Regions from separate parts of the Rhizobium grahamii genome, predicted to be linked through region 1. Evidence: predicted binding sites of a transcription regulator. Region 1 holds the regulator's gene; each other region holds the start of a gene.
What was found. The regulator LexA, encoded in region 1, represses DNA repair genes until DNA is damaged. The targets are predictions, from matches to a motif close to TGTTCNNNNTGTGTTCNG.
Positions count from the first base shown of each region.

Region 2: a site for LexA is predicted at 1,930-1,947, ahead of FZ934_RS05010 (DNA polymerase IV). Genes of this name have one in related genera too.
Region 3: a site for LexA is predicted at 1,519-1,536, ahead of FZ934_RS17975 (YifB family Mg chelatase-like AAA ATPase). Genes of this name have one in related genera too.
Region 4: a site for LexA is predicted at 1,252-1,269, ahead of FZ934_RS15790 (helicase-related protein). Genes of this name have one in related genera too.

Region 1 covers NZ_CP043498.1:1,204,073-1,207,395, reverse strand. Annotated here, with positions in the region: gene kdsA (3-deoxy-8-phosphooctulonate synthase) at 1-427, opposite strand, end outside; gene FZ934_RS06015 (VOC family protein) at 424-1,308, opposite strand; gene lexA (transcriptional repressor LexA) at 1,511-2,227, shown strand; gene FZ934_RS06005 (ComEC/Rec2 family competence protein) at 2,181-3,323, opposite strand, start outside.
Region 2 covers NZ_CP043498.1:1,001,336-1,004,658, reverse strand. Annotated here, with positions in the region: gene FZ934_RS05030 (PleD family two-component system response regulator) at 1-369, opposite strand, end outside; gene FZ934_RS05025 (response regulator) at 385-756, opposite strand; gene FZ934_RS05020 (DUF3572 domain-containing protein) at 888-1,196, shown strand; gene FZ934_RS05015 (hypothetical protein) at 1,199-1,843, shown strand; gene FZ934_RS05010 (DNA polymerase IV) at 1,954-3,246, shown strand.
Region 3 covers NZ_CP043498.1:3,728,715-3,732,037, forward strand. Annotated here, with positions in the region: gene FZ934_RS17965 (cupin domain-containing protein) at 1-394, shown strand, start outside; gene gshB (glutathione synthase) at 491-1,438, shown strand; gene FZ934_RS17975 (YifB family Mg chelatase-like AAA ATPase) at 1,617-3,149, shown strand.
Region 4 covers NZ_CP043498.1:3,272,130-3,275,452, reverse strand. Annotated here, with positions in the region: gene pyc (pyruvate carboxylase) at 1-49, shown strand, start outside; gene FZ934_RS15800 (YMGG-like glycine zipper-containing protein) at 354-620, opposite strand; gene FZ934_RS15795 (DUF3309 family protein) at 637-801, opposite strand; gene FZ934_RS15790 (helicase-related protein) at 1,427-3,323, shown strand, end outside.

The DNA.
Region 1 (3,323 bases):
CGTTGATGGTGCGACCGGTCTTGGCGGCAGCGACCAGCAGGTCGGTTTGACGGCTGAGGAAGGCCGGGATCTGCAGGATGTCGACGACAGTGGCCACCTCGGCGCATTGTTCCTCGGTGTGAATGTCGGTCAAGACAGGGAAGCCGTATTCCTTCTTGAGATCAGCGAACACCTCGAGTGCGGTCTCGAGACCGATGCCGCGCTGTGCCGAGAGCGACGTCCGGTTCGCCTTGTCGAAGGAAGACTTGTAAACGAGGCCAATGCCGAGCTTGTCGCAGAGCTCCTTCAGAACGCCGGCGATCATGAACGCATGGTCGCGGCTTTCCATCTGGCAGGGCCCGGCGATCAGAGACAGCTTGCCTGCGTTGGAAAAGGAGACGTGGCCGGCGCCTTCGCCAACCACGACTTCGGAATTTGTCTGGCTCATCGTTTCTCCTCGAAGGCGAAGAGCGCGCCCTGCCCGGGCGCAGCCTTCACCAGAATTCGATTGTTCTTGCGCGTGTAGGTCATCCCGTTAGCAGCCAAATGCGCTTCTGTCACGGCGAGATCGCCAACCTTGAAGACGATCGCAACGCCTCGCAGACCGCGATCCGCAGCGGGAGCCGCAAGATCGAAATAGGCGTCGAGCCCATCCGGCGAAAGAATACAAACCCGCGCATTCGGCGCGATTACGCTGACCCCGAACGCATCCTCGCGCACGGCGCCTGAGCACGACACATGCCGCATGAAGAGCGAGAATGCCTTGGGATCGGGCGCCGTCAGAACGATATCGGCAATACCGGTGACCCCGTTATCGTGCGTTTCCAATGCTTTGCGATCGGCGGGCAAGGGGTTGACCCGCTGGCAGGTAAACAGGAAGAAATCCGGCGCTCTCAGATCGGCCGCAAAAGCAAGCCGAAAGGCAGCTGTCGTTTCCGTCCCATCCGGCATTTTCATCGGACGGGAAAACTGAAGCATGTCACCGCCGCTGATCTTGTCGGCCTGAAAACGGGCGTGGTCGCGGTCAGCATCAGAGGTGCCGAGAACGACCGCGGACATGCCTTCATCGCCGCAGCGAAACCGAAATGCCCGATCGCGAGATGTGAAACTGTTCCCCTTCTTCAGCGACGTCTCGTAAATATCGGTGTCCGCGATCCCGAGTGGTTCCAGATATGTTTTGTCGGCGAAGAAAACGCAGGCGTTTTCCGTTCCAAACGGATGACGGGCATCAGCCGCCACGGTGAAGCCAAGCTTGCCGAGCCGCTCGCGGGCGAGACCTATGTTGGCCACCGGCAGGACGATGTGATCAAGAGGATGGGCTTCACTCACAGGCAGATCCTCCTTCCAAAACCAGCATCGGTGTGCGCCCGATGGCAGAACAATGCAACAAGCTTTCGATATCCCGCAAATGAAATGCAAAAACAGGACAAGTCCGACGCAAGTTTTACGAAAATTTAGGCACTTGCAGAACACATATGGAACATATAGTGTCCGTTCTGGCTTTGTTTCACGACTCTGGGGTTCGACTTCGATGCTGACACGCAAGCAACAGGAGCTTCTTCTCTTCATTCACGAGCGAATGAAAGAGTCCGGCGTCCCGCCGTCCTTCGACGAAATGAAGGATGCACTCGACCTCGCTTCGAAGTCGGGCATTCATCGCCTCATCACCGCTCTCGAGGAGCGCGGCTTCATTCGTCGACTGCCGAACAGAGCGCGCGCGCTCGAGGTTATCAAGCTGCCGGAGGCATACAGCCCCAGCATTCAGCCTCGGCGTGGCTTTTCGCCCAGCGTGATCGAAGGCAGCCTTGGGAAGCCGCAACCTGCCCCTGCGCCGAAACCCGCCCCTAGTGCCGACAACGGCAATTCCGTCTCCGTGCCCGTCATGGGACGCATTGCTGCGGGCGTTCCGATTTCGGCAATCCAGAACAACACCCATGATATTTCGGTGCCAGCCGACATGCTGGCATCCGGCGAACATTACGCGCTTGAGGTCAAAGGCGACTCGATGATCGAGGCCGGCATTTTCGACGGCGATACGGTCATCATTCGCAATGGCAGCACGGCCAACCCCGGCGACATCGTCGTGGCCCTGGTCGACGACGAGGAAGCGACGTTGAAGCGCTTCCGCCGCAAGGGGGCATCGATCGCGCTGGAAGCCGCCAATCCGGCTTACGAAACGCGCATTTTCGGCCCTGACCGCGTCAAGGTACAGGGTAAGCTTGTCGGGCTGATCCGCCGGTATCACTAGGCTGCCGCACGGCGTCCGCATAGGCTCCGGTGCGCCAATCATAGGCCCGCTGCCGCATCCAGGGACGGTCGAGGCCGGTGTATGCTGTGTTGATCACCGGTGATCCCTGGTCATCAATGCGTATTTCCAGGGCGCCGGTTCGCCGAAGGCTATCGCCGGTAAACAGAAGCGATCCGGACCTGCACTGCGCAAGCCGCACCCGAGCGGGCGTGATGACGATGTCTGCAACGTCGCATGCTGAGCCGAGATAGGCGAGATTGTCGACGACGACGACCAGATAGCCGCTCTTCAAAGTCACAGCGCACCACGCTGATTTTGCGCAGGAAAATTGCGTCGTTTCCGTCGATCGACGCATGAGATCGGTCGCCGCGCGCCGCTCTTTCGCGGTCAGGACCACACGCTCGTGATCCCGCTTTTGCGGTGGCGGCGGGACATCCGTGAGGATCAGCGGCGGCACTTGCGGCTCGATCGCCAGCGCCCGCTGCCATTGATTGAAGATGAACTCTCCGGGCTTTGGTTTGTTGGTCGCCAGCACCTCGTCGTCGACGACTGCGACCAGCGAGCCGTCATCCGATACGAGCAACTCCGGCAAAGGTGATCCCGGCAGAAACCTGAGGCAGGCGGTCGCGATGAGCATGACGGCAAAGCCGAGATATTTGAGGCGCGTGAAAAGCAGCGTCTGCAACAGGAACGCCAGAGAGGCGACGGCAAAGTACCATGCCGGAAGGCGGCCGACGTCGACGGTGCCTCCCCAGCCCGACACCGTCTTGGCGATGTCGATGACGATATCCAGACCGAAGCCCGCTATCTTCCAGGGCAGAACGTCAAGGCCGAGCGGCGTCAGCAGCATTGCCAGCATGCCCATAGGCATGACGACGAACGAGATAACCGGCATCGCCATCAGGTTCGCCGGCAGGCCATAGGCGCTCAGGCGGTGAAAATGCTCGATTGAGAAGAGTGCGGTCGAGAAGCCGCCAATCATCGACGTCAGGGCAATGCCGGCGAAGAAGCGAAACACGAAGCCGATCGGTTTGAACACGGGGTGAACGAATAGCGCCTTGCCGGGCATCGAGCCGCTTATCCAGCCGACATAACC
Region 2 (3,323 bases), 200 kb from region 1:
CTTGAGGCGCAGGAGGCTCTTCACTCGGGCGATCAGCTGCAAATCGTTGACGGGCTTCGTCAGGAAATCGTCGGCGCCGGCTCGCAACCCACGCACGCGATCGGCGGGCTGGTCGAGTGCCGTTACCATGACCACAGGAATGTGCGCCGTCTTCGGATTGGATTTGAGCCGTTCGCAAACCTCGAACCCATCCATTCCCGGCATCATGATGTCGAGCAGGATCAGGTCGACCTGATTCTTCTCGCAGATCGCCAGCGCCTGATAACCATCGCCGGCCGTCATCACATCGAAATATTCGGCGATGAGGCGCGCTTCGAGAAGCTTCACATTCGCCGGAATGTCGTCAACGACCAGGATGCGTGCAGTCATCAGCTCTTCCGATCCTTATGCATCACCCAGATAGGTCTTGATGGTCTCGATGAACTTCGGCACCGAGATCGGCTTCGACACATATGCTTCGCAGCCGCCCTGCCGGATTCGCTCCTCATCGCCCTTCATCGCGAAGGCGGTGACAGCGATCACGGGAATGACGTGCAATTCGTCATCTTCCTTGAGCCACTTGGTGACCTCAAGCCCGGAAACCTCTGGCAACTGGATGTCCATCAGGATGAGATCCGGACGATACTTGCGGGCGAGATCAAGGGCTTCCATGCCATTGCGTGTCTGAATCGTCGTGTAGCCGGACGCCTCGATGAGGTCGCGAAAGAGCTTCATGTTGAGCTCGTTATCCTCTACAATCATCACCTGTTTAGGCATGGCACGTCGTCCTAACGTCCGTTCTGGAGATCGTTCAGCGCATGCGAAGACATGCGAAGGCGCGGCTCCACGAAACCGATGGCTGCACCCTATCGGTATTTGGTTGAAAAATAGGTAACTTACCGCAAGAAATGCAGAGCAACTTCAAACCTTCCAAGCAACATGCCGTCGATCCGCAGCAAACTGCCATCGCAGTTCTGGCCTGGCTCGCGAACGAGCAAGATCTTTTCGGCCGTTTTCTAGCCCTGACAGGCGTCGAGCCCTCCCAGGTGAGGCACGCCATCAACGATCCAGGCTTCCTCTCCGGAATGATGGATTTCCTGATGAACCACGAGCCAACCGCGATGGCCTTTTGCGAGGCTACCGGCACGCCGCCCGACGTTCTCAACGCCGCTTGGTTGCATTTTTCGCCACCCGGCCTGGGCTCCGGGGAGTATTGACGTTGCAAGTCGTTACGGATTTCTCGCATGTGCGGCTTCGCGATCGCCCCCTGGTGGTTTGCGACATCGACGAGGTGGTTCTCGAGTTCCTTTCGCCGTTCACGGATTTCCTTCGCTCTCATAACTACGATCTGCTGCCGAGATCATTCCGTCTCCACGGCAACATCGTTTCCCTGCTCGACGGCAGCGAGATGGACCGCGATTCGTTTTCGAGTTTCCAGGATGAGTTTTTCGCCAGCCAGAACCTTTGGCAGAAGCCGGCGGAACGGGCGATCGAAACGCTGCACGCGCTCGCCGAGGACGCCGATATCGTGTTCCTGACGGCGATGCCGCCGCGCCATCAGGCTATCCGGCGCGCTCTGCTCGATGAAGTCGGCCTTGATTTCGCAATGATTGCCTCGGAAGAGGCCAAGGGTCCGATCGTCGCGAAGTTGCATGCGCGCCGTGCCCTGCCCGTCGCCTTCATCGATGACATCCAGAGAAACCTGCTTTCGGTCGCGGAGAATGTCCCAGAGTGCTTCCTGATAAGCATGATGGCGAACGCTGATTTCCGTCAGTTTGCACCTCCGCCGGTGGGGGCGATCGTCTCGGCTTCGGGATGGGATCAGGCCGGCCTTCTGCTGAAGAAACACTTCGCGGGCGGCTGAAACCCCAATCGTGCGATCGCCGCATATATGCGTGAACAGGTTGATCGGTCTCTTGAGAACCCCGAGCGTAGCGGGTAATGTCGCAGCGTTCAACCTTTGTTCTCGTTCCCATGTCACCTGCTCCTGCCAAGACTCCCGGCTTCTGTCGCGACTGCCTTGCCGAGCAGAAGGATGAAACGCGCCGTTGCGCAGCCTGCGGAAGTCCGCGCCTGGTGCGACACAAGGAACTTTATCAACTGACCCTCGCCCATATCGACTGCGACGCCTTCTATGCGACCGTGGAGAAAAGGGACAACCCAGAACTGGCCGACAAGCCTGTGATCATCGGTGGCGGCAAGCGCGGCGTGGTGTCAACAGCATGCTACATCGCGCGTATCCACGGCGTTCGTTCCGCCATGCCCATGTTCAAGGCCTTGGAAGCGTGTCCGCAAGCCGTAGTCATTCCGCCCAACATGGAGAAGTACGTCAAGGTCGGCCGCGAGGTGCGCGCCCTGATGCAGGAACTAACACCGCTCGTGCAGCCCCTCTCGATCGATGAGGCGTTTCTGGAGCTTGATGGCACCGAGCGGCTCCACCAGGATCCGCCGGCCCGCACGCTTGCGAAGTTTGCCCGGCGGGTCGAGCGGGAACTTGGGATCAGCGTTTCGGTCGGACTGTCCTATTGCAAGTTCCTTGCGAAGGTCGCTTCCGACCTGCAGAAGCCCCGTGGCTTCTCCGTCATCGGGCGGGAAGAAGCGATCGAATTCCTCGCTCCACGCCCTGTCACGACGATCTGGGGGGTCGGCAAGGCCTTCGCCGCGACCTTGGAGGCGGACGGAATCCGTACGATCGGACAGCTGCAGACGATGGACGAAGGCGACCTGATGCGGCGCTATGGCAGCATGGGACAGCGGCTGGCAAGGCTCTCCCGAGGCATCGACGACCGCGACGTCCACCTGAACGAGGCAGCCAAGAGCGTTTCATCGGAGACCACGTTCTTCGACGACATTTCGCGATACGACGAGCTGGTTCCGATCCTGCGAAGCCTGTCCGAGAAGGTATCCTGGCGACTGAAGAAGGACGGCGTGGCCGGCAATACCGTCGTCCTGAAAATGAAAACTGCTGATTTTAAGTCCCGCACACGCAACCGAAAACTCGAGGATCCGACCCAGCTTGCCGACAAGATTTTCCGCACCGGCATCGAACTTCTTAGGCGGGAGACGGATGGCACGAAATTCCGGCTGATAGGCATCGGCGTCACGGATCTCTGCGATCCGGCACGCGCCGATCCGCCTGATCTCGTCGACATCAACTCCGGCCGCCGGGCCGCAGCCGAAGCTGCGATGGACAAGCTTCGGGACAAATTCGGCAAAGGCACCGTCGAAACAGGCTACACCTTCAGCGGCAAGCGCGATCAACATTAGGTGAGCCGGCGTCCCGACAGTCTATTTCAAGTTTTCCTTAAGCTTCGATCTCTACGCTCCTGACGTCTAGTATTGCG
Region 3 (3,323 bases), 1.4 Mb from region 1:
TCCGATGCGGTCGACGCCGATCAACCCGGACTGGATCGTCGCCGGCGACCCGCAGGCGCGTACCGCCGAGCATTCGCGCGGCCATGACGACGCGGCGCTGACCGCGATCTGGGACTGCACCGCTGGCGAGTTCCGCTGGTATTTCGGCTGGGACGAAACGGTGATGATCCTCGAGGGTGATGTCCATATCACCACGGAGGATGGCGTGGAGCGCGTCCTGCGCACCGGGGACGTGGCTTTCTTTGCCGGCGGCACTTGGGCGAGCTGGCGCGTCGACACCTACGTTCGCAAGGTCGCCTTCCTGCGCAAGCCGTTTCCGAAGCCGGTCGCCATCGCCTACCGCCTTCGCAATATGTTCAGGAATACCGGCACCCAGCAGGGCATTGCCGCCTGATAAATTCGCGGTCGCGGGACGCTGCCGTCACGGATTCGACGTTGCGTTCCCACCCGCTGCGGCCTACATCTGTCGCGCATCAGCTAAGGGACAGAAATGGCTAAGATCAAGAATGTAGCGGTCCAGATGGACCATGTCGCCTCCATCAATATTGCGGGCGACTCCACCTTTGCCATGAGCCTCGAGGCGCAGACCCGCGGCTATAAGCTTTTCCATTACACGCCAGACCGCCTGAGCTTCCGCGATGGCACGCTCTACGCGTCTGTCGAGCCGATGACGCTGCGCGACATCAAGGGCGATCACTACGACCTCGGCGCGCCCGAGCGCGTCGATCTGTCTACCATGGATGTGGTGCTGCTGCGCCAGGACCCGCCCTTCGACATGTCCTACATCACGTCGACGCATCTGCTGGAGCGCATCCATCCGAAGACTCTCGTCGTCAACGATCCGGCCTGGGTGCGCAACTCGCCGGAAAAGATCTTCGTTACCGAGTTCGCCGATCTGATGCCGAAGACCCTGATCACCAAGGATGCCGGCGAAATCCGCCGCTTCCGCGACGAGATGGGCGACATCATCCTGAAGCCGCTCTACGGCAATGGCGGCGCCGGCGTATTCCACTCGACGAAGGACGATCGCAATCTGTCGTCGTTGCTCGAGATGTTCGGCCAGCTCTTCCGCGAACCGTTCATTGCCCAGCAGTACCTGCCTGACGTCCGCAAGGGCGACAAGCGCATCATCCTCGTCGACGGCGAGCCGGTTGGCGCGATCAATCGCGTTCCGGCAGAGCACGACAGCCGTTCCAACATGCATGTGGGCGGACGCGCCGAGGCGACCGAGCTGACCGCGCGCGAACAGGAGATCTGCAAGCGCATCGGGCCTGCCCTTCGCGAACGCGGCTTCCTGCTCGTCGGTATTGATGTCATCGGTGACTACATGACCGAAATCAACGTCACCTCTCCGACAGGCATCCGCGAAGTCAAGAAGTTCGGCGGTGCCGATATCGCAAGCCTGCTGTGGGACGCGATCGAAAGAAAGCGGTCCTAACCACCTTCGAGCACCCTTCGTTCTGCTTCTACAACCCGCTGCAACCAGGTTGCAGCGGGTGGGTGAATCTGTTCCGCCCCTGTTCTTGTTTTATTCTATTTTCTATGCCAGATTGCAATCCGCGGCGATGAAGGGTCGCGAAATCTGGTGTAAACGGTTGCGCTACAGGGGATCGCGCATGGTCGCACGCGTCAGTACGGTTGCATTTCAGGGCATCGAAGGCGTGCCCGTCGAGGTCCAGGTCATGGTCGCGCCGGGCAAGGTCGTGACGCAGATTGTCGGCCTGCCGGATAAGGCAGTTGCAGAGAGCCGCGAGCGGGTCCATGCCGCCTTGCATGCCTCCGGCCTCGCGCTGCCGGCCAAACGCGTGACCGTCAATCTGGCGCCGGCCGACCTTCCGAAAGAAGGCTCGCACTTTGATCTGCCGATTGCGCTGGGGCTGATGGCAGCACTCGGAGCGATACCGGCGGACGCATTGTCCGGTTATGTGGTGATCGGCGAACTCAATCTCGACGGAACGATCGCGCCCGTCGCCGGCGCGCTGCCCGCCGCAATCGGCGCCAATGCCGTTGGCAAGGGGCTGATCTGCCCGGCCGACAGCGGCCCCGAGGCCGCCTGGGCGAGCAGCGATCTCGATATTCTGGCACCCCGAAGCCTGATTGCGCTCGCCAATCATTTTCGCGGCACGCAGGTCCTGTCGCGGCCGGAACCTTCGATACGGGCGATCGGCGGAAACCTGCCCGATCTCGCGGATATCAAGGGCCAGGAAAGCGCCAAGCGTGCGCTGGAAGTCGCAGCAGCCGGAGGGCACAATCTCCTGATGGTCGGCCCGCCGGGATCGGGCAAATCGATGCTTGCGGCCCGCCTTCCGTCGATCCTGCCGCCGCTGTCGGCTGCGGAGTTGCTCGAAGTCTCGATGATCCATTCGATTGCCGGACAACTGCCCGGAGGCAAGCTGTCCGATCGCCGTCCGTTCCGCACGCCGCATCATTCCGCGACCATGGCGGCGCTTGTCGGCGGCGGGCTCAGGGCAAGACCCGGCGAGGCATCGCTCGCGCACCACGGCGTTCTGTTTCTGGACGAGTTCCCGGAGTTCTCGCCACAGGCGCTCGATGCTCTCCGCCAGCCCCTGGAGACGGCCGAGTGCATCATCGCGCGGGCAAATCACCGCGTCGCCTATCCCGCCGATATCCAGCTCGTCGCGGCCATGAACCCGTGCCGCTGCGGCATGGCGGGCGAACCGGGGCATAGCTGCGCGCGAGGGCCGCGCTGCATGAGCGATTATCAGGCGCGAATATCAGGCCCGCTGATGGATCGCATCGATATTCGCATCGATGTCCCGGCGGTATCGGCGGTCGATCTGATCCGCCCGATGCCAGCCGAGCGGAGTGCCGACATCGCGCGACGGGTGGCAAAGGCGCGCGACATGCAGCGCGCGCGGTTCTCGGCGCATGGTGCGGCCGGAACAGGGACCAATGCGCGTTGCTCGACGGCGATGATCGAAACCCATGCCGCCCCGGATGCCGCCGGCCTGCAATTGCTGCGGGATGCGGCTGAAAAACTGAAATTCTCCGCGCGCGGCTATCACCGGGTGTTGAAGGTGGCCCGCACGCTTGCCGATCTCGAAGGCGCCGAAACCGTCGGCCGCATTCATCTGGCGGAAGCGATTTCCTACAGGATGGCGGGCGAACGCCTAAGCGCGGCAGTCTGAAGAAGAAAGGCCCCATTGGAGCCTTTCAACTGCCGACGACATGTTCTTGCGGAATTCTCCGTCATGCCGGCCTTAAGCCGGCATCCAGCAGCATCGCGTCCGCGGTGCGAAAGAGTCTTTTGCGCTCAAGGACTTGCACGCTAGACCCCAGCTCGTCGACCGGGGTGACGACAG
Region 4 (3,323 bases), 1.9 Mb from region 1:
CGGCGATCAGATCGACGCAAAGGATCTGCTGGTCACTTACGCCGGCTGATTGACTTCAAACGGGCAGGGTCGGTCCTCGGGCCGACCCTTGATGCACAGGCCGACGCATCCTTCCGCTTTGTGCGGCTTCCTGATCTGCAAGTCTGGATTCTTCACCCGACAAACTGTGTTGGGCGTGAAACGCTTTTCTATAACCACCAGCTACGCACTGGTGTAACTCTTGAGGTGGAAATAGCGCTCACATAAGCGGGATTGCTCGACCGCTTTCTGGCGTCTTTGTGTGTGAACGCGACCTGACGCGACCGCAGTTCAAAAAGGCGCTCGGCGTGCAGCCAAGCGCCTGAATGAAAAAATTAGTAGTTACGCGGGCAACGTGCTTCGTAACGGCGGCCGTAGCGGTCGCGATAGACGCAATAGCCGCGGCGTTCGACCGACTGGCCGATCAGGGCGCCGGCAAGACCACCAGCAACGGCGCCGACAGCAGCCCCACCCCAGCTATGGCTGATCGCGCCGCCAATAACAGCACCGGTACCGGCACCGATTGCCGTACCCTGTTCAGTCGGCGTGCAAGAGGCCAAGGCCGCCAAAAGTGCCATCGAGATTGCAATTTTCTTCATCATTTTATTACTCCCCAAGTTACTGGCCACTAGATCCGGCCAGAAGCACTAGAATTATGATGATTACGAGTACCAATCCAAGACCGCCGGAAGGACCGTAACCCCACCCGCGGCTATACCCCCAATTCGGGAGTGCCCCGACCAGAAGCAGAATAAGGATTATAAGAAGTATGGTTCCGAGCATTTTCTGTGACCTCGACGCATTCCATTAGAATGAGCACAAAACACGTTTGCCGGCTTTTTGTTCCCTCGAATCCTTCCGCGCCACCTTTTGGCCGTCAAATAGTCTCAAGTTCCTAGCCAGCTTCTCGTGTTTTTGCACGATTTCGAGCGAGCCATTCGTGAAATATGCCTAAAGATCTATTAAATACAATAGGTTGTGGTTCGCAAACCGCCAGATTTACCGAGATTTTGCTGCCTAAAGGGTTTCGGCTCAAATTCCGATGTCCAATTCGGCCTGCCGAAAGGCGGCTACCAACACGATTGCGACACAGAGATTCAAAACATTTTATTGTCAGCACTCGCAAAGGTAGAATCTGACGATTCAGCATCTTGTGGAAAAAAGCGATTCAAAATCAATACTTAGCCGTGAACAAACCCTGAATCGGAGCTTGGCAGCGATTCGTCTCTGATTCGTTCTCTCGCTGTTCTGAATCGCAATACGTGTACCCTGCAAGTTATTCGTGCGCGGAAAATCAGTACGGCAATTCGAAATCAGCCCTTGCGTTTGTGGGGATGGCTGTCCATGTGTTGTGTGTTTCACACGTGCCGATTTGACTTCGGGGGCGTTGCGCCCCTTTTGCAGGACCATGACTCTGACATCGCAGCCGATGATATTGTCCGGGCGCGGCGTGACCGCGGTGCTCGGGCCCACGAATACCGGCAAGACGCATTATGCTATCGAGCGTATGGTCGCGCATGGGACGGGTGTGATCGGCTTGCCGCTGCGCTTGCTGGCGCGTGAAGTCTATTCGCGCGTCGTCGAGAAGGTGGGCGTCCAGAACGTTGCGCTGGTGACCGGCGAAGAAAAGATCTCGCCTCCGAACGCACGTTTCTCGGTCTGCACGGTCGAGGCGATGCCGCGCGAGACGAAGGCGGCCTTTGTTGCCATCGACGAGGTGCAGCTTGCCGGAGATCTCGAGCGCGGGCACATCTTCACCGATCGTATCCTCCATTTGCGCGGACGCGACGAGACGCTGCTGCTTGGCGCTGGCACCATGCGCCCGATCCTGCAGCAACTGCTCCCTGGCATCACCATCATCGAACGACCGCGGCTTTCCCAGCTTTTCTATGCGGGCCAGAAGAAAATCACTCGCTTGCCGCAGCGTTCGGCGATCGTCGCCTTCTCGGCGGACGAGGTCTACGCGATTGCAGAACTGATACGGCGCCAGCGCGGCGGGGCTGCCGTCGTCCTCGGGGCGCTCAGCCCTCGGACGCGCAATGCGCAGGTCGCTCTCTATCAGGCTGGCGATGTCGAGTACCTCGTCGCGACCGACGCAATCGGCATGGGTCTCAATCTCGATGTCGACCACGTCGCCTTCGCCCAGGACCGGAAGTTCGACGGCTACCAGTTCCGCAATCTGAATCCCGCCGAACTTGGTCAGATCGCCGGTCGTGCGGGTAGGCACGTCCGGGATGGCACCTTCGGCGTCACGGGACAGGTCGATCCGTTCGACGAGGAGCTTATCAAGCGGATCGAGGGGCACGAGTTCGACAATATCAAGGTGCTGCAGTGGCGCACCAAGAACCTGGATTTCGCCTCTCTGCATGCCTTGCGCGCAAGCCTTGAGACAGGACCAAGCGTTGCCGGATTGACGCGGGCGCTTCCTGCTGTCGATCAGCAGGCTTTGGAGCACTTGTCTCGCTATCCCGAGATCATCGATCTCGCCAAGACGCCAGCGCGCGTGGAAAAGCTTTGGGAAGCGTGTGCTTTGCCCGATTACAGGCGCATTGCGCCCGCCCAGCACGCCGATCTCATCTCCACCCTCTTTTCGGATCTCGTGCGCTATGGCACGGTGAACGAGGACTTCCTTGCGGAACAAGTTCACCGCGCCGATCGAACGGATGGTGAAATTGACACGCTTTCGGCGCGAATCGCGCAGATAAGGACGTGGACCTATGTATCGAATCGGCCCAACTGGCTTGCCGATCCGACACACTGGCAGGAAAAGACGCGGGAAATCGAAGATCGATTGTCCGATGCGTTACATGAAAGGTTGACGAAACGCTTTGTTGATCGCAGGACATCTGTGCTCATGAAGCGCCTGAGAGAGAATGCGATGCTGGAAGCTGAAATCAGTGTAAATGGCGATGTCTTCGTTGAAGGACATCATGTGGGGCAGTTGTCCGGATTCCGGTTCACGCCTATTGCGGGAGCAGAGGGGCCGGACGCAAAGGCAGTCCAGACTGCGTCGCAGAAAGCGCTGTCGCTTGAATTCGAGGCACGTGCAGCACGTCTTCATGCTGCCGGCAATGGCGATCTGGCAATCAGCTCCGACGGTTTGATCCGTTGGCTTGGCGATCCGGTGGCACGCCTTTCCGGAAGCGATCACATCATGCGTCCGCGGGTACTCCTGCTGGCCGACGAACAGCTCACGAGCAATGCACGCGATCACGTCGCCGCCCGCATCGAGCGCTTCGTCAATCATCACATCAGCACGGTTCTGAAGCCGCTTGACGACCTGTCGCGCGCAGAAGACCTGCAGG